3 regions of the Cupriavidus sp. C1SS-2L genome follow, and region 3 is predicted to be linked to each of the others. Evidence: predicted binding sites of a transcription regulator. Region 3 holds the regulator's gene; each other region holds the start of a gene.

Region 1 (2,270 bases), 760 kb from region 3:
GCCGATTTCGGCAAGGATTTCTCGCTGATCGACCACAACGGCAAAGTCCGGACGATTTCGGACTTCAAGGGCAAGGTTGTCGTGATGTTCTTCGGCTACACCCATTGCCCGGATGTCTGCCCGACCACCATGGCGGAGTTGAAGGCGGTCATGGAGCAGCTTGGGCCGGATGCGGACAAGGTGCAGGTGTTGTTCGTGACGGTGGATCCGGAGCGGGATACCCAGGCGCTGTTGGCGCAGTACGTGCCGGCGTTTGATCCGCGTTTCCTGGGCATGCGACCGGCCGATGAGGCTGCGTTGCAGAAGGTGGCGAAGGACTTCAAGGTCTACTACGCCAAGGTACCGGGTACGTCGCCCAACAACTACACCATGGATCACTCGGCTGGCAGCTACGTGTTCGACCCGGAAGGGCATCTGCGGCTGTTCATTCGTCACGGCCAGGGACCAGAGCCCATCGCCCACGATATCAAGCAGTTGCTGTCCTGAGAGACGGCACGGCAATGAAAAAAGGCCGGTCCACTGGACCGGCCTTTTGCATGGCGCCTCGTTAGCGCCGGGGGTCAGGCAAACGCCTGCAACGCCCCCTTCATCTTCTTCATCGCCGCTACCTCGATCTGGCGAATACGCTCGGCCGACACACCGAATTCGTCAGCCAGTTCGTGCAGCGTCGCACCGCCCGAGCCGTCATCCTCAACGTTGAGCCAGCGTGCCTCGATAATCCGGCGGCTGCGCTCATCCAGTCGCGCCAGCGCCTCTTCGAGCCCCTCGACCTGCATACGGTCCTGGCGCTTGGCTTCCAACACGCGCGTGGGCTCGTTGTGGTTGTCCGCCAGATAGGCGATCGGCGCGAATTCCTCCTCGCCGTCATCAACCTGGCCTTCCAACGCGAGATCGCCACCCGACATGCGGGTTTCCATCTCCATCACCTCTTCCGGCTTGACGTTGAGATCGCGCGCAACGGCTTCGATCTGCTCCGGCGTGAAGGTATGGGAACCCTGTTTGTGGCTGCGCAGGTTGAAGAACAGCTTGCGCTGGGCCTTGGTGGTCGCCACCTTGACCATGCGCCAGTTCTTCAGCACGTACTCGTGGATCTCGGCCTTGATCCAGTGCATCGCATACGACACCAGGCGCACGCCCTGATTCGGGTCGAAGCGCTTCACGGCCTTCATCAGTCCGATATTGCCTTCCTGAATCAGGTCGGCATGCGGGAGGCCGTACCCGAGGTACTGGCGTGCGATCGACACCACCAGGCGCAGGTGGGACATCACCAGCTGGCGTGCGGCATCGACGGAATCATCTTCGCGCAATTCGCGCGCGAGGCGTTGCTCTTCCTCTGCGGTGAGCATAGGAATGCGATGGACGGCCTGGATATAGCTTTCCAGGTTGCCCACAGTGGCCGGGAAGGTCAATGCAAAGCTTCCGGCCTGCTTGGGCGCCGTCGGCAGACGGCTGTTCATCAGGGTTTGGTCGGCAGACAAGACTGCGTTCACTCAGTAGCTCCTTTCGCATCCGGCGTTCGGTTGCCGGCGCGCCGCTCCGGTGGGAGGGCACGGCATTGCAACACATCTTAGCACTCAAGCCGGGTGAGTGCTAATTGGAGTCCCGAAGCCGTCGATAGTTCCTGATGATCATCATATATATTCGGATAGCGTTTGGTCCCGCTAAGGCACTTACCCTGCATATCGGCGGCTTGGATATCCTCAATTAGAGGGCCCCGACACGCCTCGGTTCGCACCGCCTGGCGGGATACTGTGTTGCACCACCCGCTACACTGGCAGTGCTGGCGCACGCCACGGCCAATAAAGCCCCTACAAACCGGAGAACCTATGTCTGCCATCGAACACTTGCTCAAGCCCCATGTGCGGGACCTGGGCGATTTCACTGTGCGTCGCCTCCTGCCGGCAGCGGCGACCCAGACCATCGGCCCGTTCATCTTCTTTGATCACATGGGACCCGTGGCGATGCCGCCGGGGAAGGGCGCCGATGTGCGCCCGCATCCGCATATCGGACTGGCCACGGTCACCTATCTGTTCGAAGGCGAGATCATGCACCGCGACAGTCTCGGCAGCGAGCAGGTGATCCGGCCCGGTGACGTGAACTGGATGACGGCCGGCAACGGCATTGTGCACTCCGAACGCTCGCCCGACGCCGTGCGCGAAGCCGGCGCAAGGCTGCACGGTATCCAGACCTGGGTGGCGCTGCCCAAGGACCACGAAACTGTCGCGCCCTCGTTCTTCCATCATCCGGGCGCCACGCTGCCAAAGATTGAA
Region 2 (2,270 bases), 1.8 Mb from region 3:
AGAACTGGCGGCGGCTTGCCAGCCTGCCGCCAGCGACGAGGTAGCGATTTGCTACTGGCTACTCGCTACTGCTTTGGCGCAGTGAGTTCCTGACGCGCCGTGCTGTCCGCAGCCTGGTTTTCCGCCTTGCGTTCTTGCTTGGCGGCCTTCACGTCCTGCTTGTACTCGCCCTTGGCGGCCTTCTTGGTGGCCTTGTACTCATCGGCCGCCTTCTTGCGGGCTTCGCGGCGTTCCACCAGCGGGTCCTTCGGTGGTTCGATCTGCTGCGTCATGGCAGGGGGGACGCCTTGCGCGCCAGCGGGGGCGGCCGGAGTGGCCGGAGTAGCGGGGATGGCCGGAGTGGCGGGCGTGGCCGATGTGGCGGGCGCAGTGGGAGTCTGGGCAAAGGCAACGGCACAACTCAGACCGGCCAGGACCGCGGCGAGTGCGCCGGCCACATGGGTCGGACGGACGGGCTTTTTCAGATCCATTTGGAACCTCATCAGGGTTGTTGTCGGAATCGCCACGGTCGCTTGCCGGCTTAAGCGCATATCTCACCTGGCTAGCGGAGCGGCGGGCGTAGGGTTCAATCTAATGGCCGGGGTGGGTGGGCGATGTCGGGGTTACGCCGAATGGGGTGGGGAGGATGTCTTACAGCGACCCAGAGGGCGCCTATCGCGAATGGCTGATCGGGTTCCCTTCATTGAAGGGATGCCTTGGCGCGGCCGGGCATGCTTGGCGCCGACCAATGACGACGAAGGCATGATTCCCCCGGCAGACTTTATGTGCATGATTGGGCGCGCGGAGGGGTGGGCGGATTGGTGCTTAGGTCGCGGATGCCCGGTCCGCCAAATGCTCCCCACCTGACCCAAGGGAAAACCCCCATCAAGCCGCTGTCTTGAAATGGCCATACCCCGTCCCTATAATTAGCACTCGCTGGGGGTGAGTGCTAACAGCTCCCTGCGGTACCCGAAATTCCGCGGCCAGCGAGGTTCAGCCAGGCTGAATCGCGGCCCGTTTGTGAATCAAAACTCACTTTTGTATCTAGGAGTCCGTATGAATCTGCGTCCTTTGCACGACCGTGTGATCGTGAAGCGTCTGGACAATGAAACCAAGACCGCGTCCGGTATCGTGATTCCCGACAACGCCGCCGAGAAGCCGGATCAAGGCGAAGTGCTGGCCATCGGCCCGGGCAAGAAGGATGACAAGGGCAACAACATTGCCCTCGACGTCAAGGTGGGTGACCGTGTGCTGTTCGGCAAGTACGCCGGCCAGGGCGTGAAGGTCGATGGCCAGGAGCTGCTGGTCATGCGCGAAGAAGACATCATGGCCGTGGTGAACAAGTGATCACTTGTTGACGACTAGCACCGTACCGAATTAGGAGAATCAGAACATGGCAGCAAAAGACGTAGTATTTGGCGACGCCGCCCGTGCCAAGATGGTCGAAGGCGTGAACATTCTCGCCAACGCAGTGAAGGTTACCCTGGGTCCGAAGGGCCGCAACGTGGTGCTGGAGCGCAGCTTCGGCGGCCCGACCGTGACCAAGGACGGCGTGTCCGTGGCCAAGGAAATCGAGCTGAAGGACAAGCTGCAGAACATGGGCGCCCAGATGGTCAAGGAAGTGGCTTCCAAGACCAGCGACAACGCCGGTGACGGTACCACCACCGCTACCGTTCTGGCCCAGTCGATCGTGCGCGAAGGCATGAAGTTCGTCGCCGCCGGCATGAACCCGATGGACCTGAAGCGCGGTATCGACAAGGCTGTCGCCGCCGCCGTGGAAGAGCTGAAGAAGGTCAGCAAGCCGACCACCACCAGCAAGGAAATCGCCCAGGTTGGCGCGATCTCGGCCAACAGCGACACCTCGATCGGTGAGCGCATTGCCGAAGCCATGGACAAGGTCGGCAAGGAAGGCGTGATCACCGTCGAAGACGGCAAGTCGCTGGCCGACGAGCTGGAAGTCGTGGAAGGCATGCAGTTCGACCGCGGCTACCTGTCGCCGTACTTCATCAACAACCCCGAAAAGCAAGTTGTCCAGCTGGACAGCCCGTTCGTGCTGCTGTTCGACAAGAAGGTTTCGAACATCCGCGACCTGCTGCCGGTGCTGGAGCAAGTGGCCAAGGCTGGCCGCCCGCTGCTGATCATTGCTGAAGACGTCGAGGGCGAAGCCCTGGCGACCCTGGTGGTCAACAACATCCGTGGCATCCTGAAGACCGCCGCCGTCAAGGCTCCGGGCTTCGGCGACCGCCGCAAGGCCATGCTGGAAGACATCGCCATCCTGACCGGCGGCACCG
Region 3 (2,270 bases):
TACATGAAATAGCCATCGACCGACACCGCCAGTTCGACCATGCCGGAAATGCCCGAGCGGTTGACGACCACGTCGTTGAGCGCCAGCGCCGAGAAAATCGGGCTGTCGTCGCGCACCACGCTCGATTCCAGCAGCAGCCGGGTCTCGGCCTCGTAGCGCCCCCCCAGCATGTCAGGCAGCACGGATTGCACGTCTTCGAGCGGGATGTCGGTCATGAAACCGAGCCGGCCATGGTTGACGCCGATCAGCGGCACATTGTGGCCGGCAAGCTGTCGGGCGATGCCGAGCAGTGTGCCGTCGCCACCGAGCACCACGGCCACGTCCGCTTCCCGGCCGATCTCCTCGGCGGTCAGGGCCGGGTAGCCCGTCAGGCCGGTGGCCAGTGAGGTCTCGCGCTCGAAGACAACATCCTGGCCATTCCGGAGGATGTAGGACGCGAGCTCCTCCAGCGGGCCTTCGATGCCGGCAGTCGAGTACCGGCCCACGAGGGCCACGGTCTTGAATGGGGTGCGCAAGGCGCTGGTTTTCTGGGGGGCAGACATGCCGGGATTAGACCATACCGCTGTGACCGTTGTCAGCATGGGCCGGGCGCGCCACCGGGCACCGGCCGCGCGGGCGCCCGAAGCTGTAAAACTTGCGTAAAATCGGGGCATCATGGATGAACGTTCCAAAACGCTGCTCAAGACTCTGATCGAGCGCTACATTGCCGAAGGCCAGCCGGTCGGTTCCCGGACCTTGTCCAAGTATTCCGGACTGGACCTGTCGCCGGCCACCATCCGCAATGTGATGTCCGATCTGGAGGAGATGGGCTTCATCTCCAGTCCGCATACGTCGGCGGGGCGGATCCCCACGCCGCGCGGGTATCGCCTGTTCGTCGACACCATGCTCACGGTCAAGCCGATCGAGCGCGGCGGCCTGGAAATGACCGAACTGGCCGGCCAGATCCAGGGCCAGCTCGGCGGCCAGCAACTCGGGCCGCAGCGCATGATCACGGCGGCGGCGCGCACGCTGTCGAACCTCTCGCACTTCGCCGGCGTAGTCATGACCCCGCGGCGCGCGCAGTCGTTCCGGCAGGTCGAATTCATGCGGTTGTCGGACAAGCGCATCCTGCTGATCATCGTCAGCCCGGAAGGCGACGTGCAGAACCGGATCATCCAGACCGAACTGTCGTACACGCCGGCGCAGCTGATCGAAGCGGCGAACTTCTTCAACGCGCACTATGCGGGCATGAGCTTCGATGCCGTGCGCGACCACCTGCGCGTGGAGCTGCAGGACCTGCGCCGCGACATGTCGCAGTTGATGCAGGCGGCGGTCGAGGCAGGCAGCAGCGCCATGGAAGAAGAAGACGACCACCTCTATATCAGCGGCGAACGCAAGCTGCTCGAGGTCGAGGACCTGGCTTCCAGCATGGACAAGCTGCGGCGGCTGTTCGATGTGTTCGAGCACAAGACCAGCCTGCTCCAGCTTCTGGACGTGTCCAGCCATGCTCAGGGCGTGCAGATCTTCATCGGCGGCGAAAGCCAGCTCGTGCCGATCGAGGAAATGGCCGTGATCACCGCGCCCTATGAGGTCGACGGGCAGATCGTCGGTACGCTGGGGGTCATCGGCCCGACCCGCATGGCCTATGAGCGCGTGATTCCGATTGTCGACATCACCGCGCGCCTGCTCTCGAGTGCACTGAGCCAGAACTAGGACCCGTCCGACGGGTCACACAGTCTGCGTCCCCATTTCCACAGCCCGGCGGCCTTGGCTGCCCGGCCATACCGGAAGCGACATGACGTTTTCTCCCGAACCGGCCTACCAGCACGGCCAGGCGCCGCGCACGGCCATTTTGCTAGTCAACTTAGGCACCCCCGATGCGCCGACCCCGAAGGCGGTGGGGCGCTATCTGAAGGAATTCCTGTCCGATCCGCGCGTGGTCGAGATTCCGCGCCTGGCCTGGCTGCCGTTGCTGTACGGTGTGATTCTGCCGCTGCGCGCGCGTGCGTCGGCACTCAAGTACGAATCGATCTGGCTGCGCGAGGCGCATATGACCGGATCGCCGCTGCTCGTGTACAGCGAGCGCCAGGCGCACGCGCTGCAGCGCCTGCTGAACCAGCAGGGCTACGAGCTTACAGTGGCATGCGCAATGCGCTACGGCAATCCGTCGATTGCTTCCGTGCTGGAAGCACTGCGCCGCCAGGGCACGGAACAGGTTCTGGTGCTGCCCATGTACCCGCAGTACTCCGGTACCACCACGGCCACCGCATTCGACGAGGTGTTTCGCGTGC

What was found. Region 3 encodes HrcA, which represses chaperone genes, less so after heat shock. Its sites were predicted from a motif close to TTAGCACTCNNNNNNNNNGAGTGCTAA; they were not measured.
Region 1: a site for HrcA is predicted at 1,568-1,594, ahead of rpoH (RNA polymerase sigma factor RpoH). Genes of this name have one in related genera too.
Region 2: a site for HrcA is predicted at 906-932, ahead of groES (co-chaperone GroES). Genes of this name have one in related genera too.

The regions. Positions count from the first base shown of each region.
Region 1 covers NZ_CP172708.1:354,690-356,959, forward strand. Annotated here, with positions in the region: gene ACIGJG_RS01650 (SCO family protein) at 1-486, shown strand, start outside; gene rpoH (RNA polymerase sigma factor RpoH) at 561-1,490, opposite strand; gene ACIGJG_RS01660 (pirin family protein) at 1,827-2,270, shown strand, end outside.
Region 2 covers NZ_CP172708.1:2,946,382-2,948,651, reverse strand. Annotated here, with positions in the region: gene ACIGJG_RS13660 (hypothetical protein) at 66-470, opposite strand; gene groES (co-chaperone GroES) at 1,036-1,326, shown strand; gene groL (chaperonin GroEL) at 1,373-2,270, shown strand, end outside.
Region 3 covers NZ_CP172708.1:1,119,252-1,121,521, forward strand. Annotated here, with positions in the region: gene ACIGJG_RS05175 (NAD kinase) at 1-542, opposite strand, end outside; gene hrcA (heat-inducible transcriptional repressor HrcA) at 655-1,692, shown strand; gene hemH (ferrochelatase) at 1,775-2,270, shown strand, end outside.